DNA from 2 places in the Pseudoalteromonas sp. SG45-3 genome. Region 2 is predicted to be linked to the other one. Evidence: riboswitches for the same ligand, from Rfam matches in the RefSeq annotation. Region 2 holds a riboswitch; the other holds the start of a gene.
The links. A riboswitch is a leader RNA that binds a small molecule or an ion and turns the genes downstream of it on or off. The one in region 2 is predicted to bind lysine.
Positions count from the first base shown of each region.

Region 1 (16,162 bases), on a different contig from region 2:
CACAAAGAGGGGAGGAGGCGCTGCGCTTTTAGAGGAGGAGATTAATTTAAAGTAATAGTTGGCTTTTGTTTTTCTCATTTACTCCTAATTCTTTTCTCTTTGTGTAATATTTTTTCCTAAAAACTGCACTTTTATATAAATAAACACAGCGTTTACAAACCAAAGTATAAATTGAGTTCGTAAACGCTGGCTTTATTTTCTACCAGCTATACGTTGCGCTTAACGTATATTGCTCACCGCGCCCAGGTGTACCTGGTATTTCTTCAAACGACTCATCCCATAAGTTATCTGCCGCTAAGGTGATAAATAAATTACTCACCTGTGGCGGCGTTATTTTAAGCGTTAGCTGGGTAAATAACGCGTTGTCATTGCCGTTTCTAAGTGAATTTTTGTGTTGTGTACGCCATTCGTTATCTATTCTAAATTCTAAAATATCAGTTGGGTTGTACACAGCGCCAAGTGTTAAACGGTGATCAGGAAAGTTTAACGCGTAAAAGCTGGCATCAATATCGGCTGCGCCGTAGTTTTCTGATTTATGTAAATAGGTGTAGCTTGCTATAAGCTTTGCTGTATCAAAGTGCTTAGTCGCTAAAAATTCAACCCCTGCAGTATCAATATCTACTGGGTTTGCAAAGCGCGCTGAGGTTGAATCAAAATTAAAGGTCCAATCGGTCAAGTTATTATCTTTTCGATAAAAAATAGCCGAGTTTAACTGCCAGCTTTGTTCTTCAAGTAATAAACCTAGCTCCAAGTTTGATGTGGTTTCGCGCTCAAGGTTGTAGTTACTTCTAAATAACCCGCCAGAGTCGCTGCCGCCAATGGCTGTGTAGCCTGCAACTTGACTCGCCTCTGCGTACGATAAATAAAACGTGCGCTCAAGACCTTTGCTGTTTTGTGTATTAAGCGTTATATCACCAATAAGTGACAGTTCAGAGTCGTCTCTATTTGTATCGTCAAACGCAGCACCTAAACGAAATGTAAGTTGTTTATTATCCTCAAGCGCCATTTTGTATTCAGGCAATACGCTTAATTTATAATACTTACGAGAGGTAAAGTTGTTTTCAAGCGTGGTAGATTCAATTGAGTCGTCAATAAACTGTGTAGAGTAATTTATTGCCAGTGCATCGCTTTGTGCATGGCGACCCGAAAGTCCAAACGATTTAACTTCGCTTTTATGAAAAGCTTCAAATGCACTAGGATTTTCGCGCGAGTAAATATAGTGATCGTCATGGGTACGATAATAAGCAGATACTTCAAAGTTGCTGTTATCAGCGTAGTTTTGCTTGTGATTAAGCATCCAAAGACGGGTTTCTAAATCTTCAGTTTCGTTAACGCCAAAAGGGGTGTACAAGTTAGGCCAGCCAAAAAACTTATCTTGTGAGCCAAAAAACAAATCTGTTTGGCTGTGCTCGCTTGCTAATTGCACGCGAGCTGAGGCGCGCGAAAAGTCATGATCGCCATTATCAATGGTGCCATCACTTTGCGAATGAGAATACTCACCTTCAAAGCCCAGAGTATAGTTAGCTAAGCTATCAAGTTGTGTGTTTTTAGCAGCGTGAATACTTTGCAGATTAAAGTCGTTTGTACCAGTACCAAGGGATACACTACCGCCGGTAATAATCGGTTTCCAACCAAACGAAACTGTACCTACAGAGCTATTCATACCGTAAAGTGCGTTATCGGCACCAGTTAAAACATCTGGGCCGCTTAGCATTTGCGGTGCAATGGGTATTTCAGCAAAATAATGCCCAGATTGCGGGTCAAGTAGAGTAGCGCTTCCTACTCTAAAGCCGGTGTTTTCGAAAATACCGCCGCGTATAGTTACATCAGCCTGCGCCTCAGCCATATTACGCGATTGAAGGTCAACACGAGGGTCATATTCTAAATTAGAAATAGGCGAGTCGAATGTACCTACTGGCAACTTATTTGCAGTGGGTGAGGCCTCAACCGTTATTTTCTCGATTGCCGACTCATCAGATAGCGTATTAGCATTAGCAAATGCAGTAACGCTGCATAATATTGCAGGTATTATAAGGTGTGGTGTGCGATTCATGTGTTTCTCATCATTTTTTATTTGTAGCTGCGGTTACAATTAATTTCAAAGCTTATATTTGAGCATGATAAAATAACTAAATGTAACAGCAGTCATTTTGTGCGCGATTGTACATTAATTTGCTAATAACTGCATTTGATAACCATTTACGTAATACCGACTTTATTAAAAACATGGTCATTCTATCGTATTAAATAGCGCACTCACTGCGTTAAAAATTATTTATATAGAACAACTATATGTCATAATTTTCGCCTTGTTATTGCGCTATTTTCTTGGCGCTATAATAGAACACTATTTTAATGCAATCGGTATAATTACTTATTAGGTAACATTTATAATGGATACTAAAGAATATAATACTATTTACTTTGCTGGTGGCTGCCTGTGGGGCGTACAAGAATTTTTAAAGCACTTACCAGGCGTAATAATTACTGAAGCAGGTCGCGCTAATGGTACAAGCAAAACCACTGACGGCGAATACGATGGTTATGCCGAATGCGTAAAGGTCATTTTTGATTTAAAAGTCGTTAGCCTAAATAAGCTGTATGATTACTTTTTTGAAATTATTGACCCATACAGTATTAATAAACAAGGGGATGACGTAGGCCCTAAATACCGCACTGCCATTTATAGCAAAAACCAAAGCCATTTAGATGCAGCAAGCAATTATATAAACAAGCGCAGTGATGCCGATAAAATTGTGGTAGGGGTAGAGCTGCTAACTAACTACGTGCCAAGCGATCCTGAGCATCAAGACCGACTAACTAATCACCCTGATGATTACTGCCATATACCGCTTGAGTTACTGCATAAGTATAAATCGTAAATTTAACACGGTGTTTTTTTGTAGACGTGCAGCTTGCTGACGTGACGAGCGCAGCTCGTAATTTAAGATGGAATATAGCGCTATAAAGTAATTAGAAGCTATCGCTTCTCGCGCAAGCAAGCATAGCGCCTACAGGTAAAGTTTAATCCGGTATTTTGTAGACGTGCAGCTTGCTGACGTGACGAGCGTAGCTCGTAATTACTTAAGTCTGTAAGTCCCAAAAAACAAGCACCCACAAAAAAGCTCACAAACCTGTGAGCTTTTAAAACTAAATTTTAATTTACTGCTGCTTTTGTGGCGGGAAGTTACTTAAAATTTCGCTCACTGTTTTATTAATTGATGCTTCACGTTGTTCTGGCGATTGGTTTTTCTTTAATCGGCCTTCTTTTGCGCCGCGCCATACTAGCTGGTTAGATTCACGGTCTACAATATCAATAATCAGTGTGCCCACTTCGTATTCACGCGCGGTTGTGTCACGTTGAAAACCAGTACCCCAATAACCCCAATGCGGGCGGTAGTTTACATTAAATGTATCTACTTCAAGCTCTTTATCTACCGATGCATGATAGTTAACAAGTACATCAGCATTTGCTGCATCAACTAAGCTCATACCTAGTGTTTGGCTCAGTTCTGCGTTAACGGCAGTGCGAACACGTTTTTCCATTAGGCCATTAATTTGGTAATTATTTGTGTCTTTAGTTAGGCTGGCGTTTTCTACCCAAGCAAATGTTTTAAAATTACTAAAGTTGGCTGATTTATCGTAATCCCAATCAGGGGTTTGTGTACAGGCTGTAAGTAGTGCTAGCGCTGCAACAATAAGTATATTTTTCATTACGTTTGCTCCAATAAAATGCATTAATTTAAAATAACACACATAGTTTAAATGTGTATTATTTAAACGTCCTATATTTTAGTTTAGTTGGTTTGCCTTAACGGCCAATTAATTGTGTTCAACTTCAATCCAATCTTTTTCATCTACCCAGTTTTGTGCACCGTCTTTTACCGAGCGAATCGGCACAATGTAGTCACAACTTATTTGCGGCTTAACTGAGGCAAATATAGGAACAAAACCAAAGCTTAGTGCGGTTTCTATAATTGCTTTTTGATTTTGTGGGTCAATGTCGGCCGCTTCATCTATGTAAATAGGTATACGGTATAGGTTTTGTTCCTGATCGCTTAATAAGTAACGAATAAACAACATGCCACACAATAACTTAATCGTAATACGTGTGCCGTTTGAACCTGCAGAATCTATTTTTTCAAAGTGTTCGGTTTCACCTGCGCGGTTAACTACTTCAAATCGAATATCAAATAAATCGGTAAGTGTTAAGCCCGCTTTATCTGATGCGAGTTTAATTAAGTGATCTTTTGCTTCGTTTACCGCACTTTCGCTATAAGGTTCTTGGCTAAGTAAATCAAGCGTGTCACCTTGCTCAAACTGATGCGACGTACTGATAATGGTATCGATACTATCAACCAGCATTTTGCGAGGTATTACGTTAATTTTAAACGCTTGCAGGTTTGAAATTCGGTGCTGGCTTATGCCTTTATTAAAGCTATTCATTTCGCGGCGAAGTCGGTCTAAATCTTCTCGCAAGCCTTTAATAGTTGCGGCCACTTCGGTAAGCGCAACGCGTGCTTGGCGCTCAACAGCATCGCGTTCGTTATCAATATTATGAAAGGCGCTTATTAGCTTTTGGTATTTAGTGTATTCATCATTTTCGTTGTCGAATTTAGTAATACCCGCGTTATATACATGCAAATAGGTATTACGCACGTTTATGTCAAAATTACGCAGTTCTTGGCAGTCTTTATTAAAATGATGAACAAGGTCGCTTAAGTTATCAAAGTCGACCGTAATATCAATCATGTATGGAGTTACTTTACCGCTGTATAAATCAAGCGTGTGATCAATTCGCTCGCTCTTAACTTGGCGTAATCGCTCAGTTTGGCGATTAATTTGCTCTTGTTTCGATTTAATTAACGAGCGACGATCGGCAATTGAGCCACTATTTTTTTGAATATCTTGCAAGTAGTCGTCAACTTGTTCGCGCTCAGCTAATAACTGCTCTTTTAGCATGGCTTGCGCTTCAACCGACTGCTGCATTACCTCAAACTGCTCTAAGCGTTTTAGCGCGCCCTCGAGGCTCATAAGCTCATCGTATAACGCGTCTTTTTCTTTTTGCTTGTCGGCAACGTTTGCAGCAACATCGCGCTGTTGCTTAAACTCTTTAAGTGAATGCTCAAGTGCATTTAACTGAGCGGTTAATTGCTCTTTGTTTTCGCCGCTTTGCATTTGCACAGGCGAGAGCTTTTTAAGCTTAATGCTCGCACCTGGTAGCGTTAATACGCCGCCTTTAACGTTTTCACTTAACAGCGATAAAAATTCCCCAAACGCGTCTTCGTCATCAATGGTTATATCGCCATTAGTGGTGGTCGCAAATGAGAGAATATCAGGGTTTAAAATCCGCGATATTTCCTCTACTTCTTTTAACGAGAGGTCTTCGCGCATACGGGTAAACAAATTAAACTCAAGGTTTTTAAGTTGTAGCTTTAAGCTCTTAATTTGTTTTTGTGTTTCGCTGATGCGGTAGTCAAGCGTGTGCAGGCTTTGCCCTTGTGCGCTAGTTATAGAGTGCGAAAGCGACTCGTAATCTTGCTTTAACTGAGTCAGGCTGGTTTTAAGGGTGGCTTTATTTACTAGTTCAAACTCGCTTTTAAGCGCATCGTAATCTAAAAACCACTGCTCAATTTGAGTTTGTCTGCGCTCTATATCACGCGATTGCTGTACGTATAGGCTTTGTTTTTGCTCAAACTCGTGTTTTTCGTGCTCTATATCTTCAAGGGCTATACCCAGCTCATTAAGTTGCGATTCTTGATAGGTATCAAAATCAATCAGTGCTTGGTCAATTTTAGGTGCGTATGCGGCTAATTTACCTTTAAGCACGGTTTGGTTTTCAAGCATTGATTCAAGCGCTGCTATTGGCTCTTGCATTGACTCAAGGGCTTTTAATTCGCGTTTTGAGCGGTTTACTTTATCAAACGAGCGACGCCATACTTCATAAAAGTCGACCTTAGAGTTTGACATATGGCGTTCAAACACGCGTAGCATAAAGCGTTTTACGTCGCTTGCGCCCAATTTATGTAAGTTAAGAATACGTCTAAATATTTCTTTATAAATAGAGGAGTCTTGGACATTATTAAGCGGGATCATTTTTAGGTTAATATCGCCGTCAAATGGGGTTGCGCCGCCAGTCAATAGCGCATTTAACTCTTGTGCTTTAAGCTCAATAGGGTTGTAGTTAAGCGATTTTAAATGGTTGAACAGCTTGGTAAATTTAATAATAGTTTTACCTTGCGTGTACAGTTCTAAATCAAGCTTTCCTTGATAACAAAAGTACTGATGCGCGTAACCGGCAATTTTACCAAGGCCTGCAACTCCAATTACTACCGAGCCATGAGGCAAGTTAGCTTCTAGTAAAATGTAGGACTGATCGGATGAAAAATAAAACTTACGGGTTTCATCTAAATCGTGTCCGTCCCATTCTGTTAAGCGCAAATCGTTAATAAGCGGAAACTGCAGGGCGTTAATAACCGAGCTTTTACCGGTGTTATTGGGCGCGCAAATAGAGCTGCTTTTATCAAGCGGGATCACACATTTTGCATAGCCTGCGGTGTTAAGTAGGGCGAGTTTGCTTAGTCCGTATAGATTTTTCATTCCTCGTCCTCTGTAATGTAGGTTTCTTCGTTTACTTCCATGAGTGCATCTATGTAGCGGTGAATTGGCGCTTGTAGCATAAAGCCGCCTTCTACTTCACGGGCTAAACCTAAGCGCACCATGCGCAGGTAAACGTCTTTACGCAAATCCGATCCCGAAAATATCTCAAGCTGATCAAACAAATGTTTGTTAATTTGCACCAGCGTTTGCATAAGCTCTAAATCGTTTACGTCGTCAAACAATGCGCGCATTGGGTCTTTACCCGTATTGGCGTAGTGCTCAATTAAAATGTAAATGGTGAGCGCGATAGCGCGAGATATTTTGCCCATATTTGGCGTACTTTCGTCGCTACCAAAATAATAAAAGCCACGGCTGTCGTGTTTTAAATCGTTACCTAGGGCGGTAAATAGGGCGGTGTAGTCTTCTATGTGTTGGTCAAGCTCTTGCCACATTACGTTGTCTTGCTCGCAAATGTGATAACCCGCTACTAATTTTTTATTAATGGCTTGTAGATGGGTTAGCTCGTCTAAGTTTATGTGTGTCATGGTTTATTTACCTGCCTTTGAATCTGGCTGAGGCTCTGAATTAAATGGATATAAAGAAAAGTGCTGACCGGCAATTTTTACGCGGGCTTTTTCATCGCTTTGAATTATTTTAATATCGCTGTCGCTGACTAATTTTTGATACAAAAATAGCATTTCGTCGGCATCGAGATCTGGATAGCTTTCGTCTAAAAATTGCAGCAAGGGCTGCGGCTTTTTGCGTTTTTTATTAAAGCGCTTAGCAAAGCTGGTTTTAACATCGTTGTAGTCAGGAATATTAGGCGTAACAAATGCAGGCACGTCTTGCTGGTCAGGCAATTGGTATTCTTCGTGTTCAAATTCAACCAAGCTTGCCATGTAAGCCACAATATGGCGTTGCTGACCAAGCGAATATCGCTGCGCGTCGCTCACAAAATGTGGCTGCACAGCACTTAGCATGTTGTCTACGCCATTTTTACGTACAAGCCCAAGTACTTTGGCTGCTTGGCGAGTAATTAAGTTATTACGGCGTAGCTCCTCGCGCAGTGGCATAAGCATATCGGCACTTTTACGTAAGCTTTCTCGGCCCATTAAATGCATTTCGAGTATACGGGTACGTAATTGCTCCAGCATACGTTTGTCGTTATACGCTTTACCTGAGCGCTCAATGTGCAGTATTTGCTTACTTATTTGCTCTTCAATGAGGGTAAAACACGCATGAAATTCACCACGAATATCAACCATTTCAAGCATTGGCTCTATGTATTCGTCAAAGGCTTCTATTACCGCTTTATAACGCTTTTGCAGCGATTGCACTGCATTATTTGATTTGGCTTGTTCCACAATGTTTAAAATAGCGTTTTCGTTGTGCGTATAGAGCTTCATTATTTTACGCACCCGATCATCCATAATGCGGCTGTAGCGGCGCAAATCGTCAAAGTCTTCTATTTCGCCAGCGTTATCTAAGCGGTTACCTAAACGAGCTAGGTCCTCTACTAATACGCTAATTTCTTGCGCTAAACCTAAATGCTCTTCTTGCAGTAAAAAAGTAGCAAAATCAGCAATAGCACGATTTATTTCAAGCTGAGAGGATTTAGCCAGTGGAATTAAAATATCTTGGTTTAACAAACGATTTGTTTCTTTATAAATGCGTTCGTTTGACCACGTAGACTGCTTTTGCTTAATCGCGTTTTGTACGTCTTTTAGGCTAAAGTCAGCCATTTTAAAACGTTTAAATAATAGCTCTAATACACCCCAATGTTCGGTTATGGTGTTTAGCAGCTTTTTAGCTGGGATCATAAGGGGTTACAACATCCTAGTATTTTATTATTGAGTTCTTTTAGAAGACTCATTATTACGTATTTTTAATTAATCTTGTTTGTATATAGTATTCGTTTTTAAGACCATTTAATAATAGTTTTTGCATAGAGGCAGTGCTAAAATTCGCGCCGAAAATAGGCACATGAAATGGAATGTTATTTGTGTGTTCTTTAAAACTATATCAAAGGTTGTTTAACTACCATGGTTTCCTCGATTATTCTAACCCTGATAGCGATTGCATTTTTACTGATCGTTATAGAAGATATAATCCATGTCAATAAAGCTAAAACCACGCTGTTTTTTGGTACGCTTTGCTGGATTCTTCTTTTTATATACCCCCTACACGGGCAAAGCCCCGATACGATTCAACATCTTTTAAATGAAAATATTTTAGAAATTGCCTCGCTATGGCTATTTTTAATGGCTGCAATGACCTTTGTCGCGTATTTAAATTCAAAGGGGTTTATAGAAAATATTGTGCACCGTGTTATGCCAAAAAGTATTAGCGAAAAAAAGCTCATGTTTTTGGTGGGTGGTTTTGCGTTTTTGTTTTCGTCGATTTCAGATAACGTAACAGCGACGCTTATATCGCTTGCGGTTGTTATGTCGTTAAAGCTTGAACCTAAAAAACTCATTAAATACGCCACGCTTATTGTGTTTGGAGTTAACTCAGGTGGGGTATCGCTAATAACAGGTGACGTAACCACACTAATGATATTTTTAGATGGCAAAGTAACCATTGCTCATTTATTACTACTTATAGCGCCAGCACTTGCAAGCGTTATGCTGCTTGCCGCGTTACTGTCTATAGGTATGAAAGGGCGTGTTGAGTTTGCTAGTGCAGGTAAAACCCGCATTGAAAAAACCGACATAACCATTGCTGTTATATTTTTATCTACCGTAGTGAGCACACTTACGCTGAGTGTAATTTACAGCGTACCGCCTCTATTAACCTTTTTGTTTGGCTTATCAGTGATGTTTTTAGTGGCGCAATTTTTAATGCGTAAAAAAGACATAAACAAAGACATAATCGATTTTGTTCGCGATATAGAATACGACACATTATTGTTTTTTGTAGGCGTACTTTTACTTGTAGGTGCACTTAAAGAAATTGGTATGTTGAGTAAATTTACCGATCTATACACGGTAATGGCACCAGAATACGCAAACTACTTAATGGGCATATTATCAGCTGGGGTCGATAACGTACCGCTTACCGCTGCATTATTAAAAGCCAATATAGTAATGAGCCAACAACATTGGTTGTCGTTTACGTATGCAACGGGTGTGGGCGGTTCAATGCTTATTATTGGTTCGGCTGCGGGCATTATTGCCATGAGTAAAGTTAAAGCGCTTACCTTTATGAGCTACTTGCGTTTATCGCTGCATTTATTAATTTGTTACACGGTTGGATATGCGGGCTCGTATTACATGGGCAGTTTTATTTAACTCATAAATTATTAAATGCTTGACAGCTAGACGTCTAAACGATAACTTTCAAAGCCCCGCTACTTAGTGGGGTTTTGTTTTATTAGCCACTGGTTAATAAAGCATTCAGAAGAGGTGCGATACTTAGGTACTTAATGTTAGGCGACGAAAGCCGATGATCATTAAGGAGGGAAGTACTCGCCGAGGGAAATAATGGTACGTCGTCATTGTTTTTCGGTTTATGGGGCTGAATCCTCAAAACTGTCACCAATATAGGTGGAGAGCTTCTGGCAGTGGACTTATCTTCAAGCATTCCTTTGCCAAGTTCTTCTTGTTTTATTGCGGTTTGGATACCGCGAAAGGAGACTAAATGACTACCCAATCAGTGCCACAAACAGTATCAGGCGCAAAATCAGATTACATCGTTGCCAAATTTGGTGGAACAAGTGTTGCAAATTTTGAAGCGATGAGTCGCTGTAGCGAAATTATTGTTGCAGATAAAAGCGTACGTATTGTTGCCGTGAGCGCCAGTGCCGGCGTAACTAATCACTTAGTTGCACTGTGTAAATCAAGCATTACTCCTAGTGAGCGCCAAGAACACATAAATGGCGTGCTTGCTATTCAACAAACTATTATAGATGAATTATCGCTAGATGCCGATTTAGCGGTTGGCTTTAACGAAACCCTAAAAGCATTTCAAACATTGGCTCAAGAGCCACTAACAACCGATCAGCAACACGACGAGCTACTTAGCTTTGGTGAGCGTTTATCGTCGTATTTGTTTGCTCAGGTACTGCGTTTACAAGGTTTAAATGCCGATCGCTTTGATGTGCGCAAGGTGCTTAAAACCGACAGCCAATTTGGTAAAGCAACGCCCAATGTTGCAGCCACAGCGCAAGCTGCTAAAGAGCATTTAATTCCGTTATTAGACGCTCAAGTAATTGTAACTCAGGGATTTATTGGTAGTGACGAATACGGTCACACCACAACGCTAGGACGTGGTGGTTCAGACTACAGCGCTGCATTACTAGCTGAAGCGATTAACGCTAAAAGTGTGCATATTTGGACCGACGTAGTGGGCATTTTTAGCACCGACCCGCGTTTGTGCGCAAAAGCGACGCCTATTGCACGCTTAAGTTTTGACGAAGCCGCTGAAATGGCAACCTTTGGCGCAAAAGTATTACACCCAGCAACTATTTTACCAGCGAGTCGTAGCCACATTAACGTGTTTGTAGGTTCTAGCCGCGAGCCAGAGCGTGGCGGTACGTGGATTGAGCGCGAAAAATCGCAGCAACCAGGTATACGCGCAGTAACCCAACGTAAAAACCAAATATTGCTTACGCTTAAAAGCCCAGAAATGCTACTAGCAAGCGGCTTTTTAGCACGCGTATTTACACTATTAAGTGAATACAATATATCGGTAGATTTGGTAACTACATCAGAAATCAGTGTGGCTATAACGCTTGATAACGCGCAAAACGCCTCGCGCCCAGAGCTTGATCAAAAATGCCTAGATAAGCTTGCAGAGTTTTGCCATGTTTCGGTAGAAAACAACCTAACATTGGTGGCACTTATTGGCTCTGAGATTCAATTACGCCAACACGAAATGAACTTAATGAGTGTACTAAAAGACTTTAACATTCGATTAATTTGTCACGGTGCTAGTAAGCACAACCTGTGCTTTTTAGTAGAGCAAACTGAGTCAGATAACGTAGTACAGTCTATTCATAGCCGTTTATTAGAAAATGATTTTGCTGCGTAAATAACGGTTATTCAGGAAAATTACCCAGTAAAATCACTTAACAAAATTGATTAATAAAGTCATTTAATAAAAAGCATCGCCAGTCGATGCTTTTTTTATGCACCACACTCACATCAAAACAAACATTACTGTCATTGCTATCAGCTACAGTAACGCGATTACTGCAAGCACTCAGCTTTGCACTATGTAATTCGTCAAACACATTAGGGCTAAGTAACTTTGCAATAGGGCGGCTGGTGGCTTTAGCAAATGACTCTTTTAATGTCCAAATTCTAAAAAACGTATCTGCTTGGGCTTGGGTATTAGTGGGCTTGGTGATAAGTGTAATTTCATCATTATGATAAAAATGCTTAGCGAGCTTTTCAAATGGGCGCTTTAGGCTTACTTTTTCAATATCAAAACCAAACTCACTTTTATCAAAATTTAGTGCGACCCCAACTAAACCATGCGAGTGTGAAATACAGGTATTTATAACATCACCACTTACATGTATTTGCAGCTTTGAGCTTGCTTCGTCAAATTCGGTACTCATTTTATTAAGGGCTACGTGCGCATGTTGTGGCTGCGTTACTTTAATAAGGTGTTTTAACAATAACCGCGTTGCTAAATACTCTTGCTTAGCTTGTGGGCTTTTACGGCGGTTTATAATAGTTAATTCAAATGGGCTTAAGCAATCGGGCAAATTAAAGTCACTAAGCTCAAGTGTTTTAGCATTAAATAATAAAATACTGTTACTCGCAAAAGACAAATTTGCCAATTGAGTTGAAGTAATACTCAAGGCGTTTTTAAAAAAGTGTTCAGTCATAAAAGCCCTAAAGCAAAAGAAGTCGCTGATATTGTGAGCGGTTAACGCCACTAATAAAGGCTGGGTACAATTTTATTACTCAGCTGGCATGAAATATGGTTTAATTCACAATAATCAAAATAATAACAGATTTGTAGATGTATGGCACAAGTGCGTGATGGGTTTCAAAGCCGACTTGGTTTTGTTTTAGCCGCTGCTGGCGCAGCAGTGGGTTTGGGTAATATTTGGGGTTTTCCTACGCAAGCGGCCAACCATGGCGGCGGTGCTTTTTTACTGGTTTATTTTATTGTTATATTTTTACTTGCGCTTCCTGCGCTGTATACCGAACTTTATTTAGGTCACAAAGCACAAGCTAACCCGGTAAAAGCATTGGGCGATGCATGGCAAAGCACTAACCGTAAAGTAGGTGCAGCAGCCGGTTACATAGGCCTTGCAGGCGCAGTTGTCATGCTCAGCTTTTACTCAATAGTAGCAGGGTGGATGCTCTCCTATGCTATTGAGCCCATAACCACATTTTTAGGTTTTACAGGCGCAAGCGAATTTTTACATAGCGACTCAGTGCTGCGTAATTTTGTATTTACGCCGCTTATGCTTATTTTAACTGCCAGTATTATTTTAAAAGGTGTTAAGTCGGGAATCGAAACGTGGTCGCGCCGTTTAATGCCACTGCTGCTCGTATTGCTTGTTGGTTTAATTGCTTACATTGCAACACTCGATGGCGCAAGTGAAGGCTTTGCCGCATATTTAATTCCTGATTTTAGCCAAATACTCGACCCTAATTTAATTATTGCCGCAATGGGGCAAGCGTTCTTTTCGCTCTCACTAGGTGTGGGCTGTATGATGATTTACGGCTCGTATTTACAGCCAGATGCTAATTTACCAAAGCTCACCGCCGGTGTTGCACTACTTGATACTGGCGTTGCTTTTTTAGCGGGATTACTCATTATTCCTGCTATTTATGTGGCGCAGCACAACGGTGTTGAAGTATTTAGTGGTGGTAAACTGATTGGTGAAGGGCAGCTAATTTTTGCTATTTTACCTGAGCTATTTAGCACCATGGGCGAAATTGGTTTATTAGTTGGTTTATTATTTTTTGTATTAATGTCTATCGCATCGGTTACGTCAACTATATCGACGACTGAAATTCCGGTAGCGTTTTTAGTCGAAAACCATAACGTTAGTCGCACCAAAGCAACGTGGGCAGTGAGCGCCGTTGTACTTGTGTGTGCAAGCGCAATTATACTAAATTTTGATTGGTTATTTGGCTTAGTCATTATGCTATTTACTCAATACCAATTACCGCTTATGGGTTTATTTTACTTTATTACGGTAGGTTGGATGTGGCAGCGTGGTAATAAATTACATCAAGCAACAACAGGCGTACATTACTGGTTTGCTCAGTATATTCGTTTTGTTTGCCCAATATTAATGACCTTGGTATTTGCAAACGTTGCCTTTGGTTAATTTTATTTAAACCCTAAAATAAATTAATAAAGCGAAGTGAGTTTTAAGCGCACTTCGCTTTTTTTATGCCTAAAATTTAGGTATAGCCAAAAATTTTATAAAACCTCATTAGTTAAAGGCCTATCTTCACTTACTTCAAGCGCGTTAAGTAGGGTTGTGTTTGCTATCTCGGTGAGTGCTTCTTGGGTAAAAAAGCCCTGATGCCCCGTTACTAATACATTTTTAAAGCTCACTAAGCGCGAAAATATATCGTCTTGGTTTATTTCGTCACTGTGGTTTTTAAAAAACAGCTCCGACTCTTGCTCGTAAACGTCGAGCCCTAGATACCCTAATTTTTTAGTTTTAAGTGCATTAATGCACGCTTTGCTGTTAAGCAGTGCACCGCGAGAAGTGTTAATGAGCATAACGCCGGTTTTCATTTTACTAAATGCCTCATCATCTATTAGATGATGAGTTTGTTCCGTTAATGGGCAATGCAAAGAAATCACATCGCTTTGGCTAAGCAAGGTGTCTATATCGGTAATTGTATAATTGCCAGGTTGCGCGTATGGGTCGCACACTAATACTTTAGCGCCAAAGCCATTTAAAATGTTACACAGCGCAAGGCCAATTTTACCGCAACCTACAATACCCACGGTTTTATTGTGCAAGTTAAAACCAAGCAATCCGTTTAAATCAAAATTGTCTTCGCGTACGCGGTTATACGCTTTATGGGTTTTACGGCTAAGTGTTAGCATAAGTGCAATACAATGCTCGGCTACTGCTTCTGGGCTGTAAGCCGGTACGCGTAATACTTTAATTTTGTGTGCTTTTGCTGCAGGTAAATCAACATTGTTAAAGCCCGCGCAGCGCAGCAAAATAGTTTTTATACCTTGGCTTGCCAGTTGCTCAATAACGGCGGCGTTTACGGTGTCGTTAACAAACACGCATATGGCATCAAACCCGTTTGTTAAAATGGCCGTTTGTTCGCTCAGGGCTTGCTCAAAATACGTTATTTTTATAGCGCTGTGATCGCGTGTACTTTGTTCAAAAAAAGGCAGTTCGTACTTTTGAGTACTAAAAAAAGCAATGTTCATGGTAATAGCCTCGACGCTTAATAAGTATCAATACAATAAACTACTTTATAAACCTGTGCTTTAGTAACACGCATTTTATTGATTTAAATTAAGCCTTAGCTGGCGTAAACAAAGGTATTTTTGATGCTACCTTTTTACCACCTCTTGCAGCGCTTAACTTTGCAGCTTGCAGTAAGTTGCTTTCTATTACTTGTTTAAGTGTTTCGGGCTTAGTACGCGGTGCATAGCGTGCAACAAGTTGCCCTTGTGAGTTAATTAAAAACTTAGTGAAATTCCACTTAATTGCACGATTTTGCGAAATACCCCGCGTATGCGACTTTAAATAATTAAACAACGGATGTGTTTCTGGCCCGTTTACCATTACCTTACCAAATACCTCAAACGAGATATTAAATTGATCTTGGTAAAAGTCTTTTATGGCTAAATTATCAAGCGGCTCATTTTGGCCAAACTGGTTACACGGAAACGCTAGCACAGTAAAACCATTGCTTTTGTATTGCTGGTAGAGCTTTTCGAGTGCGTTTAATTGCACCGAAAAATTACACTTACTCGCTGTATTAACAATAAGGACGGTTTTGCCCTGTAACTGGCTAAGAGGAAAATTTTCGCTGTTATAAAGTGGTGCATTAAATTGATAAATACTGTCCATAGGTTACCTACTTACCTTTCCCGTTAAGGAAATTTTATAAAGACTTTCATTCGCTTTTTTATCGACCGGTTGACATAATCGAGGTCTAGTTTCTAAGTTATCAGTTAAATAGGTCATTTTTATGTCAATGAAAGTCGCATTTATAGGTTTAGGCGTAATGGGTTACCCAATGGCGGGGCATTTAGCAAAAGCAGGGCACAGCGTATGCGTTTATAACCGCACTCAAGCTAAAGCTCAAACGTGGACTGCAGAACATTCAGGAAGCTTTGCACCAACCCCGCGCGAAGCTGCCAACAATGCCGACATTGTATTTATGTGTGTTGGTAACGATGACGACTTACGCTCAGTAGTGTATGGCGACGACGGCGTGTTAGCGGGCATGCTGCCGCACACTGTTTTGGTTGATCACACCACAACCTCTGCTGAAGTAGCACGTGAAGTGGCTGCAAAAGCGGCTCTGCAAAATATCGACTTTATAGATGCGCCTGTATCGGGCGGACAAGCTGGCGCCGAAAACGGCGTATTAACGGTTATGGC
Region 1 covers NZ_JACJEN010000005.1:172,806-188,967, reverse strand. The annotation lists gene H5126_RS08430 (TonB-dependent siderophore receptor) at 200-2,053, opposite strand; gene H5126_RS08425 (peptide-methionine (S)-S-oxide reductase) at 2,394-2,882, shown strand; gene H5126_RS08420 (DUF4136 domain-containing protein) at 3,163-3,714, opposite strand; gene H5126_RS08415 (ATPase) at 3,823-6,600, opposite strand; gene H5126_RS08410 (condensin complex protein MksE) at 6,597-7,145, opposite strand; gene H5126_RS08405 (hypothetical protein) at 7,149-8,420, opposite strand; gene nhaD (sodium:proton antiporter NhaD) at 8,643-9,890, shown strand; lysine riboswitch at 9,992-10,164, shown strand; gene lysC (lysine-sensitive aspartokinase 3) at 10,240-11,631, shown strand; gene H5126_RS08390 (4'-phosphopantetheinyl transferase superfamily protein) at 11,669-12,436, opposite strand; gene H5126_RS08385 (sodium-dependent transporter) at 12,578-13,900, shown strand; gene H5126_RS08380 (2-hydroxyacid dehydrogenase) at 13,996-14,976, opposite strand; gene H5126_RS08375 (glutathione peroxidase) at 15,065-15,625, opposite strand; gene H5126_RS08370 (NAD(P)-dependent oxidoreductase) at 15,747-16,162, shown strand, end outside.
Region 1: it holds a riboswitch for lysine, as region 2 does, so the genes downstream of both, lysC (lysine-sensitive aspartokinase 3) here and dapA (4-hydroxy-tetrahydrodipicolinate synthase) in region 2, are expected to answer to the same signal.

Region 2 (16,162 bases):
CGTCATACTGAGTATGATTTTGTGCAAACTGTGCCACTAAATTTTTATTGTAGTGATACATGCGATTCCAATTAGTGCCCGTAATCGGATCGAACCTGCCAAGGGTAAACTCGCCAGATTTTTGATTACAGCCAATCGGATTTGCATAAGGTACAAGGGTAATATCGCCACTAAGTTTAAGGTGTTTTAATTGCTCAAGCAGCTGAAAAATAACTGCGTTACCTTGCACTTCAGCGCCATGCATATTGGCCTGAATGTAAACACTTGGCCCTGTGCCATCACCTTTTAAACGATACACAGGAATTGTAAGCGGTAAGCCGTTTGCAACTTCCCCTACTACAATGTTCTCTTGGCTAATGTGTGTTGTATTACTCATACTTGTTACCTTAAATAATGGCTGGCATTTTCGGCTTGGCGAACACAGGTAAGTGTACCGTTTTGCAAGGTGTACTCAGCAGCTAGCTCATGGCATAAAAAATACGGCATACTTTCGGTAAAGCCGTAAGCACCGCATTGGCTAAACACTAGCCAGTCGTGCTCATTTAAATCGCTTGGTAAGTTATGTTCACCCAAGCAATCAAGCGCTGTACAAAGTGGGCCGTATAAAGTGACCGCTTGAGTTTTAGCACTGGATTCACGCAGTAATGCAGCAGGAAAGTCTTGGCTGGTAACAGCAGGGCGTAATAAGTGATTTATACCGCCGCTTAAAATTACTTGCTGTTGATTATAGTTTTGTTTGCGCTCTACTACTGGGTTTGCGTAATGACCGCATTCGCCCACGGCATAGCGACCAAGTTCCATCCATAGCTCTTCTACACCCGCATCATTTTTAATTTTAGCGAGCGCAGCAATTAAGTCATCCCAATCAAGTGTTGCTTCGTTTTGTGTATAAGGAATACCTAAACCGCCACCTAAATCTAAAATCTTAAGGCTAATATTTAAATCGCTGGCAAGTTGGCTAAGAGGTGCAATCATTTGTGACCACAAGTCGCTTAGTTTTTGCGTGCTAAGCATGTTGCCCCACTGAAAAATATGCAGGCCGTCGAACTTAAGTGCAGGGTAGTCAGCTACATTGAGTGCTTGCCATTCATTACAACCCAAACCAAACGGCGTAAGGCTGTCGCCGCCCAGTGGGTTTTTTTCACCTTCAGGCCAGCGTAATTGTACACGCAGTAATACTTGTAACTGCGTGTTTTGTAGTTGTGCTTGTTGGTTTAACCAACGTACTTGATTGAGGCTTTCTGCTACGAATATACGCACGCCGCGCTCAATAAAGTGTTTTATTTGTTTAGGGCTTTTTGCAGGCCCTGTGTTGAGCACGCGCTGCGAGCTAATACCTTGTGCTAGTACTTGCTCAAGCTCACCTTTACTTGCTACGTCAAAATTAAAGCCAGCACTGTCTAAGCTTTGAATAATTTTAGACAGTGGATTTGCTTTTACCGCGTACCACAGTTTTACATCGGTTTGCGCAACTAAACGTGCAAGATGCGCGTTTAGTTGATCTAAATCGTAAACAAAAAAAGGTGTATCAAGTTGTTGTGTAATTGTATTTACAGCGGTTTTGATAGGCGTGCTCAAAAAGCTCATTATCGTAAAACCTCTTCAAGTAATAATGATGCATCGCTTTTTTCGTCGCGGTATTTAACTATTAACGCACACGACATGCTTAGGCCTTGCTCGCGCGCCCACTCGTTTGACGCAGGGCGAGAGCCTGGTATTACAATAGCGTACTCAGGGATTGGCTCGCCTTTATCTAGTTGGCGCTCGTTTACGCAGTCGTATACCGGAATAGTTGCTGATAAACGCACGCCAGGGGCAAGTACTGCACCTTTTTTAATAACTACACCTTCAACAATAATACAGCCAGCGCCAATAAATGCGTCGTCTTCTACAACTACTGGGCTTGCACCAATAGGCTCAAGTACACCACCAAGCTGAACTGCAGCACTTAAATGTACGTTTTTACCTACTTGTGCACACGAGCCAACTAATGCGTGGCTATCTACCATTGTGCCTTCGTCGATATATGCACCAATGTTTACATACGCTGGTGGCATAATAATCGTGCCTTTAGCAACATAAGCACCACGGCGAACACTAGAGCCACCCGGCACCATACGTACGCCATCATCAGTACTAAATTCTTGTGGAGCTAAGTTATGTTTATCAACAAAACCACCTGCAAACTCAGTATTAGTGCCATTTTTGAAGGCATCCAAAATGCCTTGCTTTACTTCTACGTTAGCCTGCCATTGGCCGCTTTCGTTTTGCGATGCTGCGCGTACTGCGCCCGATTCTAAATTATTTAATAGTTCTAACCAGCTCATTATAAAAACCTGTATTTAATGCCAAGATAAAATGGTGTTGTTTGCAGTTGTGATGCAATCGGTATGAGTTAACTCAAGGTGTGTTAAAGGTGGACGAAGTTGCGGGCTGCTTAAGCGGCCTTGCAAATGCATCAGTACCTTTACGGGAATAGGGTTTGCGACAGCAAATAGGCTATTAATAGCGCTTGACCACTGGGCAAATAAATTAGGGTGTTGACCACTTAAACTGCGCTTAACAAACTCGTGAGTTTGTTCAGGCCATGCGTTTGCAGCTACCGACACCAAACCTTTTGCGCCAGCTTGAGCAAAATAAGGCATTAGCGCATCGTCGCCACTAAAAATAGCTAAATTAGGCGCCGCTTGGCGGTAAGCTTCAAACTGAGCAATACTGCCGCTCGCTTCTTTTAACGCCCATAAATTTTTATTTTTTTGTAAGTTTTGAATTGTTGCCACTGGGATGCTAACAGCACTTCGACCCGGTACGTTATAAAGCATACATGGGTGAGCGCTTGCATTTAGTAGGCTTTCAAACCAATGAGTTTGACCTATAGCACCAGGCTTTGCATAAAGCGGTGAGCCAAGTAAAAAGCTATGAATTGGTAGTGTATTACAGTAGTTAACCCACTCAATTTGTTGCTTTAAGTTACTACCGCCCACAGCAACCATGAGTGGTACTGTTGGTTTTAGCTGGCATACGTGTTCAACAATGGCTTTTTGCTCTTTTAGCGTTAGTGCTAAACCTTCGCCCGTACTGCCAAGTAGCAAAATACCGTTATGTGCCGCTTCTTGATCGCTAACCAGCTTAGTTAACGTGTTGTAGTCAACATTGCCGTGTTGATCAAATGGCGTAACGAGCGCGGTCCACAGTGAGTAGTCGTTTAAATTGAAGTTGTTGATCATCTCTCACGAACTTATAATTTGTACCAATTTTATTAAAAACGTGATCATTTTAGCGATAACTAATTTAATGCAATTGGTATTATTCGAAGAGTTAAAAAGCTTTATGGAAGGAGCCGCATTAACGTCGTTCGAACTAATAATTCGAAGAGCGAATGGGCTTAAAATAATAGGGCGCACGGCCTTAATATTTAAGACCAGAAGCTCTCCACCAAACTAACAAGCTGCTTTTTATAAACAGCTATTGGTGACAGTCGCTAGGGTTCAACCTAGTCGCCCGAAATAAACACCTCGCAAAAGTGGTTACTTCTCGGCGTTAATTCCCCTCACGTATGCTCACTGGAGTTTGCGCTCCTAACATACGCTACCTGAATAACGCACCTCTTCTAGCCCTTTGCACCTGTTTGTAGAGTAAAACTTACAAACCTGTGCAATTTTAATAGGGTAATTACGGCGATTAAAGCATTTTAGCCGTCTAGGTGTCAAGCGACTAAATACAGATTAATTCATCGAAAAGAGGGGTGGTTACGTATTAGGTGCTTTTCTCGTACACTAGCAATATAAGTAGTGAGGTATTTAATTAGTATGGAAAAATTTAGCGATATTTATAAGCGAGCGGTAGAGCGAAAAGGCTCTGAAAAAATGCTTAAGTTATTACTTGCAAAACCGCTATCTAAAAAACAACTAAGCACGTTAAGTGACGACGATTGGCTTGAAGAATTTACTCGAAAAGTATTTCAAAGCGGCTTTTATTGGTCAGTCATAAATAATAAGTGGGCAGGCTTTAGAGAGGTTTTTTGGGATTTTAGCGTTGATAAGTTATTAATGATGCCACCCGATATGCTGGAACAAAAAGCAACGGATGAGCGCATTGTTCGTAACTATAAAAAAGTAAAAACAATTACCGAAAATGCTTACATGATCCACGAAATAGCAGGGGAACATGGCAGTTTTAGTCAGTTTGTCGCTAATTGGCCAACAGACGATATTATTGGTTTGTGGGCGTATTTAAAAAAACATGGTTCACGTTTAGGCGGAAATACAGGGCCTTATGCGCTGCGTGCACTTGGTAAAGATACATTTTTGCTATCACGCGATGTAGAGAATTATTTGCGTGCCCATAAAATTATAGACGGCGGCTTACAAACTAAAAAGTCACTAAATGCAGCCCAAGCTTTTTTTAACGAAATGCAAGAGCAAAGTGGCTTAAGTATGCAAGAGTTAAGCTTAATTGTTGCTTATGGCGTAGGTGACAACCGTGTTGGTATAAGTCAGCAATAATAGGAATTACAATGAAATTAGTGCCAAGATACACAGGTGTTGCAGAAAACTTCGCAATAGAAGATTTCCCTGCAAGTGTCGCCTCTCCTCAGTTATTACTGTGGAATGAGAGCTTAGCAAAAGAGTTTAATATTAACGTTGCGGCTGATTTGCGTGCCAGCACTTTTAGCGGTAACGAAAAACAGGCGATTCCTGCAGTAGCACTTGGTTACTCTGGGCACCAATTTGGACATTTTTCACCACGCTTAGGCGATGGACGAGCGCACTTACTGGGCGCTATTAGTGATGATGAAAACCAGTTATGGGATATTCAATTAAAAGGCTCTGGTGCTACTCCTTACTCAAGAGGTGGGGATGGACGTTGCGCACTTGGCCCTGCTATTCGTGAATACGTAATGAGCGAAGCAATGCATGCACTGGGAGTTAAAACCACACGCTGCTTAGCGGTTGTTGGCAGTGGCGAAACGGTTTATCGTAATCCGCCACAAGCAGGGGCTATCGTTACGCGTGTAGCAACGAGCCATATTCGTGTTGGTTCATTTCAATATTTAGCGACGCAAGGCGATGTTGAAGGGCTTAAAAATTTAGCCGATTTAGCTATAGAGCGACACTACCCAGAAATAACCGATACAGGTTCGCAGCGATACTTAGCATTTTTAGGCGCTGTGATTAAAAACCAAGTTAAGCTAGTTGTGAGCTGGATGCGTGTTGGCTTTATTCACGGAGTAATGAATACAGATAATACGCTAGTTAGCGGAGAGACTATTGATTACGGCCCGTGTGCCATGATGAATAGCTTTGATTTTGATACCGTATTTAGCTCTATAGACAAACAAGGCCGCTATGCATTCGGTAATCAACCTAATATAGCTAACTGGAACTGCGCACGCTTAGCTGAGAGCTTAATACCACTCATTAGCGATGATGACGAGCAAGCTGTTTCATTAATGACGCCATTTATTAATAGTTTTGCTGAGCAGTTTAATACTGAGTTTACGGCTATGTGGGCACAAAAACTGGGTTTAAATGAATCTAGCGATAGTAGTGGCGAGTTAATAGCAGAGTTGTTAACGCTATTAAAAGATAATCAGCTCGACTACACCAATACCTTTGATGCGCTTACTGAATCCTTAAAAGGAGAAAAAAGCGTACCTGAGTCGCTAATTGAATGGAGAGCTAGGTGGGTAAGTTTAACTGACGATAATAGTTATGAAGTAATGAGAGCGGCAAATCCTCGTGTTATACCGCGAAATCATGTGATCGAAGAAATAATTGCACAATATAACGCTACAGGATCCAGCGAGTTGCTACAGCGCTTTATAAAAATAGCCAGCAATCCATATTCTAACAGTGAAGAGTTATCAGAGTTTTGCTCTCCACCGACGAATGATAATGACTACCAGACTTTTTGTGGTACTTAATACTTAACTTTAAATATAACCACATGATTAAAAAGAGTCATTTTTTAATCAAACATGCGCATATACCTAGGGGAATGCTAATTCTGGTGGTATTATGCGCACAATTAAAACCAAGCAATATTTCTTTGCATTTATAAGTGCATTTAATTTAATTGCTCTTACATTCCTTGCTAAGTACTAATTTACAAAAAACTACTATATTTATTTTTCAATAAAGTTTTAATTTCGCCTATAGTAAGTGGATGTGTGTTGCGACAAGGCATAGAAAAAAGTAATAAACTTTATTTTTCGTTAAGTATTGATTAACAAAGGCTCAGTTAGTCTATATAAAACTGATTGAGCTAGTATCGATTAGCTACAATTTAAAATTGTTCAAATGGGAAGAAAACAATGAAATTAAAATCACTTACAATTGCAATCGCGTTGGCTGCAACTAGCGCATCTACATTCGCTGCTGATAAAGAAGAAGGTTTCTACATTGGCGCATTTGGCGACTACTATGACGCATCTTGGAAAAACATGCGTGACCAAGCCGGTCTTGACGTAAACGAATCAACTGGCTGGGGTGTTGAAGCTGGTTACCGTTTCAGTGATTACTGGAGCGCACGTCTTGAATATGCAGACATGGATTTTAATGCTTTTGATAAAGTTGCTGGCAACCGTAACAATATTGATGGCGAGCGTTACGGTATTGATGCTCTTTACCATTTAGACGGCGGTCCTTTCTATGGTCTTTTCGGTATTAAAGAAATTGACGTAGTTGATGACAACACATTCTTAAATGCAGGTGTTGGTTACCAACATTTCATTACAGATGGCTTATTTGTAAATGCTGAAACAGCTGTATACCAAGGTCTTGACCGTGGTTACACAGATGTTGGTGCTAAAATTGGTATTAACTACTTATTTGGCCAAAACTCTGCTCCTGTAGAGCCAGTAAAACCAGCTCCAGAGCCTAAAGTAGTTGAAGTAGCTGTAGCTCCTGTAGACAGCGATAACGATAACATTCCTGATGCAGATGATAAGTGTGCTAACACACCTATGACTGATGCTGTGGATGGTACTGGTTGTACTTTATATGAAGATAAAGAAGTAACAGTAAGCTTATTAGTGACTTTCCCTAACAATGCTTCTGCAGTATCTACTCAATACTTAAATGATATTGAAAAAGTATCTGCATTCTTAAAAGAGTACCCAGATACAACAGTACTATTAGAAGGTCACACTTCTGCTGTAGGTAAAGCAACTTACAACAAATGGTTATCTAAAAAACGTGCTGATGCTGTAGCTAAGCAACTTGTTGCTGATGGTATTGCTGAAGACCGTATTACTACAGTTGGTTTAGGTGAAGAGCGTCTTAAAAATGATGCAAACACTAAAGCTGCAAACGCAGAAAACCGTCGTGTAGAAGCGCATATTAAAACTATCAAAAACGTTAAAGTTTTACGTTAATTAAATAGTTTGTAATAAAAACCCAGCCAAGTGCTGGGTTTTTTTATGCCTGTAATAAATTAATATTAGTTAATGGTAATGATTCTTACTTAATAAGTATTCATGAAAATAGTTTTTACTACAACCACTATTCATAGTATTTATAATCGGTATAATCAGTTGCGCAACTGGATGGATTTTCATCTATCCATAAAAGCTTTATAATTACGCGTTAGAATACTATAAGTATTGGGTAACTTATTTGCGCCCAAAGCGCTACCGGATACTTTCACGTCACCAAGAGGGCAATATTGTGCTACAAGAATATCGTAAACACGTAGAAGAACGTGCCGCGTTAGGTATCGTACCAGCGCCATTAGATGCTCAGCAAACTGCTGATCTTATTGAATTAATAAAAAACCCACCTGCAGGTGAAGAAGAATTCATTTTAGATTTGTTCATTCAGCGTATACCAGCTGGTGTTGATGATGCTGCTTATATTAAAGCGGGATTTTTAGCAGCTGTAGCTAAAGGTGAAGCTAATTCTCCACTTGTTTCTAAAGAAAAAGCGGCAGAATTATTAGGTACAATGCTGGGCGGTTACAATATCGCGCCAATGATTGACCTACTTGATGACGAAACACTTGCACCAATCGTAGTTAAAGGCCTTTCAAATACATTACTTATGTTTGATGCGTTCTACGATGTTGAAGAAAAAGCAAAAGCGGGTAATACATTCGCTAAGCAAATTATTGAGTCTTGGGCAAATGCAGAATGGTTTACTAATAAGCCAGCTGTTGCTGAAAAGATCTCAGTTACTGTATTTAAAGTAACTGGCGAGACAAATACTGATGACTTATCACCAGCACCAGATGCATGGTCTCGTCCAGATATCCCACTTCATGCTTTAGCAATGCTAAAAATTGAACGTGATGGAATTACACCAGACAAGCCAGGCGAAGTAGGTCCAATCTCTCAGCTTGAAGAATTAAAAACTAAAGGCTTACCACTTGCATATGTAGGTGATGTTGTTGGTACTGGTTCTTCTCGTAAGTCTGCAACTAACTCTGTACTTTGGTTCATGGGCGATGATATCCCATTCGTACCAAACAAGCGTGTTGGCGGTGTATGTCTAGGTAATAAAATTGCTCCAATCTTCTTCAATACAATGGAAGATTCAGGTGCATTACCAATCGAATTAAATGTTGATGAGCTTAACATGGGTGAGCAAATCGATATTTACCCGTACGAAGGTGTTGTTAAGAGCCACGGTACTGACAAAGTAATCTCAACTTTTGAACTTAAATCTGATGTAATTTTAGATGAAGTTCGTGCTGGTGGTCGTATACCACTTATCATTGGTCGTGGTTTAACTGATAAAGCACGTACATCACTTGGCCTAGGTCCAACTGATGTATTTAAAGTACCAACAGTGACAGAAGTGTCTGAAAAAGGCTTCACACTAGCGCAAAAAATGGTTGGTAAAGCGTGTAACGTTCCAGGTATTCGCCCAGGCCAATACTGTGAACCTAAAATGACAACTGTTGGCTCGCAAGATACAACAGGTCCTATGACACGTGACGAACTTAAAGACTTAGCATGTTTAGGTTTTTCTGCAGATTTAACAATGCAGTCTTTCTGTCATACGTCGGCTTACCCTAAACCAATCGATGTAAACACTCACCATACGCTTCCTGATTTCATCATGAACCGTGGCGGTGTGTCACTTCGCCCAGGTGATGGTGTAATTCACTCATGGTTAAACCGTATGTTATTACCAGATACTGTAGGTACTGGTGGTGATTCACATACACGTTTCCCATTAGGTATTTCATTCCCAGCAGGTTCGGGTGCAGTAGCATTCGCAGCAGCTACAGGTGTTATGCCTCTTGATATGCCTGAGTCAATTTTGATTCGCTTTAAAGGTGAAATGCAACCAGGTATCACTTTACGTGACCTTGTACATGCAATCCCTTACTTCGGTATTAAAGAAGGTTTATTAACAGTTGAGAAAAAAGGTAAAATTAACGAATTCTCTGGTCGTGTACTAGAAATTGAAGGCGTTGAACACCTAACTGTTGAGCAAGCGTTCGAACTATCAGATGCATCTGCAGAGCGTTCTGCAGCAGGTTGTGCGGTTAAACTTTCTAAAGAGTCTATCGCAGAATACCTAGAATCAAACATTGTTATGCTTAAATGGATGATCTCTGAAGGTTACGGCGATGTACGTACTATTGAGCGTCGTATTACTGCAATGCAAGATTGGTTAGCTAACCCAGAACTAATGGAAGCTGACGCTGATGCAGAGTACAAACATGTACTTGAAATCGATTTAGCAGATATTAAAGAGCCAATCCTTTGTGCTCCAAATGACCCAGATGATGCACGTTTATTATCTGATGTTACTGGCGAGAAAATCGACGAAGTATTCATCGGTTCTTGTATGACTAACATCGGTCACTTCCGCGCAGCAGGTAAGTTACTAGATGGCTTTAAAGGTCGTATCCCAACTCAGCTTTGGGTTGCCCCGCCAACTAAGATGGATAAAGATCAGCTTACAGACGAAGGTTACTACGGTATCTTTGGTCGTGTAGGTGCACGTATCGAAACTCCAGGTTGTTCACTATGTATGGGTAACCAAGCACGCGTTGCAGACAAAGCAACGGTTGTGTCTACCTCTACACGTAACTTCCCTAACCGTTTAGGTAATGGCGCGAACGTATTCTTAGCTTCAGCAGAACTTGCTGCAGTAGCGGCTATTTTAGGTAAACTACCTACTCCAGCTGAGTACCAAGAATACGCAGCGAAGATTAATGCAACGGCTGCAGATACTTACCGTTACTTAAACTTCCACCGTATGCCTGCTTACACTAAAAAAGCAGACAACGTGATTATTCAACAAGCTGTATAACTTTTAGAGTTTGTTTAAAAACCCGCTTCGGCGGGTTTTTTATTGGCTAAAACAAATATTAGATAGTTCATGCTTATTTTTTTATATTATTGTATTAACTCTAGTCTTAAATTGCTTTTAAAGTAATTAATCGCGCAAAAATTCCTATCAAAATGCATTAAAATCCTTATCAATATTCTCATTATTTTAGGCGAGATTTTATGACAGCATTAAACAACCAGAATTTATTGCAACTACGTTTTGTTAACCAAGCAAATATTGATTTGGTTAAACCTTCTTTTGATAACCTTCCTGCAAACCTTTATGCAGATGGTGCCTTTCGTAAACGTCGTTATTCAGTAGTAAAAATGCAAAATGGTGAAATAAAGCTACAGCAAGCCAAAGCATTTGTTCAAGATGATTCAATTAATACTTTTCAAGGCAATGTAGAGCGTACTTACGAAAATTTAGAGCAAAGTTTACTTGAGTCAGAGGGCATGAAAAGCATTGTAAATGAGTTTCGCCAACTTACCGGTATTGATGAGCAGCGTGATATTGAAATTCATCAGTTCCGCATGCTTGCCATTGATAGCGATACACCTGCAGCGCCAGAAGGCGTGCATCAAGATGGTTTTGACCATGTATGTATATGCGGTGTTTCTCACGAGAACTTAGAAGGTGGCGAACTGCTTGTATACGAAAACAAGCAAGCTGAGCCTTGTTTTAAAATGGAAATAAAAGACGGCATGTTTGCATTAATAAACGACCGTCAAGTGTGGCATAACGCAACACCTATGAACAAAATTGATGCTAGCAAACCAGGTTACCTGGATTGTTTTGTATTAACGTCTTAAGGAAGTTAGGCATGAACATAACGCAATTACGTGAGCAGTTTCCAGCATTAATGCAGAACGTTGATGGTAAATCGCCAATATTTTTAGACGGACCAGGTGGCTCGCAGGTACCAACATCGGTGCTTACTGCGATGACAGCTTATTTAGGTCATTATAATTCGAACTTAGGTGGCGCGTTTTTTTCAAGTGATAAAACGGTTGAGTTGATGGCGAATGCGCGCCAAGCCGCCGCTGACTTACTTAATGCACCTAGCTCACAACAAATTGTGTTTGGTCCAAACATGACCAGCCTTACGTTTAGTTTTAGCCGTGCAATTTCACGCGACTGGCAGGCTGGCGATGAAATAGTTGTAACCAATGCCGATCACTTCTCGAATGTATCGTCGTGGCAACAAGCTGCAGAAGATAAAGACGTTAAAGTTAATACGGCTTTAATTAACGAAGCTGATTGCAGCTTAGATATGGCGCAATTTGAAAGCTTATTAAACAGCAACACTAAGCTTGTAGCGGTCACTTACGCTTCAAATACCACAGGTTCAATTAATAATATTAAACGTATTGTTGAGCTTGCTCACGCTGTAGGTGCACTTGTTTATGTTGATGCCGTACATTATGCACCGCACGAACTTGTTGACGTGCAAGCACTTGATTGCGACTTCTTAGCGTGCTCTGCGTATAAGTTTTTTGGTCCGCATTTAGGTATGGTTTACGGTAAAAAAGAACATTTAGACGGGTTTACGCCTTACAAGGTTGAGCCAGCTAAAGACGTAGCACCAGGTCGCTGGGAAACCGGCACGCAAAGCTTTGAAGCAATGGCTGGTTTTATCGCAGCTGTTGATTACATTGCGGCGATTAGCGAACTTGACGATAGCCATTCACGCCGCGAAAAGTTAAGCGTTGCTTTTGCTAAAACTAAGCAGCACGAAATGGCGCTTAGCGAACACTTTTTAACGCGCTTAGTTAATTATCCACGTATTAAGTTATTTGGTATTGATGATTTTGATCGCCTTAATGAGCGTACACCTACTTTTGCTTTAATTTTTGAAGGGCTTGAGCCACGCGCCGTTTCAGAATTTCTAGGTAAACAGCATATTTGTGTGTGGGATGGTAATTTTTACGCGCAAGGGTTGTGCAAGCAATTAGATGTGCTTGATAAAGGCGGCGTAGTGCGCATTGGTTGTATGCACTACAACACCATTGAAGAGCTAGATCAGTTGTTTAATTTATTTGATGAACTGCTCGGTTAAATAATACTGATTTTGGTGCGCTAACTCTTAGGCGCACCATATATTTGTTCTGCACGGTTAAACAATACCCACGAGGTTAAAATATACTTATCGTTTGATACTGGCTTATTGCCTCTATGAGTATGTGTAAAGTAGCCAGGTGCTATTACCATAGTGCCTTTTTGAGGGGCGATTTTACGGTTTTGATAATAAAACTCTGTTTCACCACCTTCTTCTACATCGTTTAAGTAAAACATAAATAACAACACGCGATGCAAAGCTTCATTGTGCTGTAGCTGCGGATAAACTTCACTGTGCCAGTAAGGGTAGCCACCTTTGTTTACTTCGTATTTTTGCGCTTGAATGTTACCGAGTCTAAAAATTTGCTGAACTAAAACGGGTAATTGCGGTTTACCCACTTCTTCAAAATTCTCTTGGGTTAAATCGACTACTTCGCCTGTTTTTGGATGATAAACCTTTAAGCCAAATGCCCCAATCATCATAAAAATATGCTCTTCAACATACTTAAAAACATGCTGTGCAGTCGTTTGTTGTATATGTTTTAATTGTTGTGCATATTCGGGGTGATTATTTAAGTGTAGGTCGTGGCTGTCTTTTTTCTTTAAGTCGACACCGCCCGATGTTACCCCTTGTCTTACATGCGGGCTTTGCGCGAATGTGGAAATAAATTCATCGCAAAACTCATCGCTTAATGCGTTATTAATAACGCGTATAAAGTCCGTCATGGTTTACCTTTATATAATTATTATTGGATTTTTATGTTTATTGAAAAAGTGATGCCGCGCTTTAGCGAAACAGATGCACTCGGACACATCAACAATACCGTACTCCCTGTATGGTTTGAAGTCGCGCGTGGACCTATTTTTAAGTTTTTTACACCGGACTTAAATCCACATGATTGGAAATTGATTATCGCCAAAGTTGAAGTGTCGTTTGTGGGCGAATTATTTTATGGCCACAAAGTGACCGTAAAAACCTCTGTAGAGCATATAGGCACTAGCTCTTTTACACTTAGGCAAGAAGCATGGCAACACGATAAATGCTGCGCAATAGGAAAAGCTGTGATGGTGAGGTACGATTTTATTGCTAAATCAAAGCAAGCGCTTAGCATTGACGAAAAAGCGGCGCTTAACGAGCATATTTACCAAGGCAGTTAACCTTACAAAGCTTATATTTTATATAAGCTCATGCTGAGCTGGATTAGTGTAAATAAATAATGGCAGCTGTAATACCTATCCTCAATAATACTTAATCAATTTGAGGGATTAAATCTGACGATAACTGCGTTAAAAATTTCTGATATAGAACAACTAAATAACGAAATTTTTGCCTTGTTATCAACACGATTTTCTTTCCTCAAAATAGATCACTTAATTAAGTGAAGAGGTATAAATTTTTGTCGAGAAATTTTAACGTATTTAGATTGAGTTGCAGGCTTCAATTATATACTATTTATATTATATATTGTTGCGCCGTTATAACAGGAAATGTTAATTCGGTAATTTGATTGGAGTATGCGTGTGACATCTATTACCAGTAACCAGCCTTTACAAGTTATTCAGCTCAGTGATGGTGAGAATTTAGCAGCTGAAATTTTGCCGTTTGGCGCAATAATAAAAAGCATTAAATTTAAAAAACAAGAAATGACGCTTAGCGTCGATGACCCTCAATACTATCTTGAAAACCCATTTTACTTAGGCGCTACAGTAGGTCGATACGCTAATCGTATTGCAAAGGGGCGTTTTAACTTATCTGGTACGCAGTATCAACTAGAGGCAAATAACGGTCCTAATAGCCTACATGGCGGTGTTAAAGGTTTTAATAAAGTACTTTGGCAAGTAACCAAACAAACTGAAAGTGAAGTTGAGCTTTATTATTGCTCGCCCGACGGCGAACAAGGTTTCCCCGGTGAGTTGCAGGTTTGGCAAACTATTAGCGCTAAAAACGGCGAGCTTACTCTGCACTTTAAAGCGCTAACCAATAAAGAAACGCTCGTTAACTTTACCAACCATTGCTATTTTAATCTTGATGGCAGTGAATCAATTAATGAGCATCTTGTTCAAATTAATACCGATCGTTACCTTCCTATTGATACAACTAGTATTCCACTTAATGAAGCCGCTTTAGTTTTCGGTACCTGCTTTGACTTTACTAAGCCAGCTCAAGTTGGTGAGGCCTTAAGCGCCGTTCATCCTCAGCTAGAAGCTGGAAATGGCTTTGATCACTGCTATATTTTTAATGATGACAGCAGTTTAAAGACGATGGCTACATTAACTTCGCCACACACGAACGTTAGTTTAACCCTTAAAAGTACGCAGCCAGGCATGCAGCTTTATACCGCAAACTTTGTTGGTTCGCCTTTTAAAGCACGGCAAGCTTTGTGTTTTGAAGCGCAAAATTGGCCAGATGCGCCAAATCGTGAAAATTTCCCAAAGGCTAATTTATTGCCAGCAGAGAAATACGAACAGGTTATTATTTACGCTTTTTCTGAGTGAATACAGTTCTTTAATGTTAATGAAAAGAAAACTAAAAGAAAGTATACGGTAATTGAATGCTATCCATAATTAAGGAAAAGGTTGCACTTTTTGCCGCTTTAAAGTATTTATAATATAAATAGTATTTGAAACTATACGCACTACCACAACGACACAACGATTACACACAATCAGGAGTTTTTAAAAAATGGTAATTAACAATAAGTTATCGTTCAACAAGAAAACCGCGCTCAGTATTGCTATCACTGGTATATTGGCAAGCGGAAGCGTTGCAGCTCAAGGCGCTGAAGGCAATACGCCTACAGTAGTAAATGAAGATGTTGAAGTTATCGCAGTAACGGGTATCCGCAGCAGCTTACGTTCATCAATGTTAGATAAAAAAGCATCTAATGTTGTTACAGACGGGATTAAAGCAGAAGATCTTGGTAAATTTCCTGATTTAAACGTAGCAGAGTCTCTGCAACGTATTACAGGTGTAGCAATTGACCGTAGTGGTGGTGAAGGCCAAGCGGTAACTATTCGTGGTTTTGGTCCACAATTTAATACTGTACTTGTTAATGGTCGTCAAATTGCGACAGACAGTGCAGGTCGTGAATTCAATTTTGATGTATTAGCAGCAGATCAAATCACCGGTGCTGATATTTATAAAAGTAATACTGCAACGCTTCAAGAAGGCGGCATTGGTGGTACGGTTAACGTAACTACAGCACGCCCTTTTGATTTTGGTGGTTTACATATTTTAGGTTCAGTTAAAGGTATGTACGAAAGCCTTTCTGAAGAAGTATCTCCATCAACATCATTCTTAATAAGTAATACGTTTAACGATGACAAGCTAGGTGTGCTTTTTGCCATCACTAATCAACAACGTAAACTTCAAAATAACCAAATTTTAACGGCAGGTTGGCGCGGTGGCCAAACAATATCTAACCCAACTGATGGTGTATTGTTTGAAAATGCCTACATTCCACGTAACTGGGACCAAGTAGTTGATGAGCAAGACCGTGAACGTACAAACGCAAGTTTAGTACTTCAATATGCACCATCTGACGATGTTACGATTACGGTTGATGGAATGATTTCAAAATTTGAAGTTGATTCGTCAGTGCGTGATTTAGCATCTTGGTTCGAACCAGACCGTGTAGGCAGCGCAACAATTGATGCTGAAACGGGTACGCTTTTAACTTTCTCTCAAGAAGTTGGCTTAGGCGCGCCAAGTGGCGACCCTGCAAGTGACTTTGTATCACATACACGTAACTCACGTGATGTAACTAATAAAGCATTTGGTATTAATGTTGACTGGCAAGTAAACGAGTCACTAA
Region 2 covers NZ_JACJEN010000009.1:51,714-67,875, forward strand. The annotation lists gene H5126_RS12075 (succinylglutamate desuccinylase/aspartoacylase family protein) at 1-376, opposite strand, end outside; gene H5126_RS12080 (PLP-dependent decarboxylase) at 382-1,587, opposite strand; gene H5126_RS12085 (2,3,4,5-tetrahydropyridine-2,6-dicarboxylate N-succinyltransferase) at 1,587-2,327, opposite strand; gene dapA (4-hydroxy-tetrahydrodipicolinate synthase) at 2,343-3,227, opposite strand; lysine riboswitch at 3,418-3,618, opposite strand; gene H5126_RS12095 (DNA-3-methyladenine glycosylase I) at 3,810-4,505, shown strand; gene H5126_RS12100 (YdiU family protein) at 4,517-5,926, shown strand; gene H5126_RS12105 (OmpA family protein) at 6,317-7,378, shown strand; gene acnB (bifunctional aconitate hydratase 2/2-methylisocitrate dehydratase) at 7,671-10,268, shown strand; gene H5126_RS12115 (2OG-Fe dioxygenase family protein) at 10,469-11,101, shown strand; gene H5126_RS12120 (cysteine desulfurase-like protein) at 11,113-12,348, shown strand; gene H5126_RS12125 (2OG-Fe(II) oxygenase) at 12,369-13,073, opposite strand; gene H5126_RS12130 (thioesterase family protein) at 13,107-13,505, shown strand; gene H5126_RS12135 (aldose epimerase family protein) at 13,863-14,843, shown strand; gene H5126_RS12140 (TonB-dependent receptor) at 15,031-16,162, shown strand, end outside.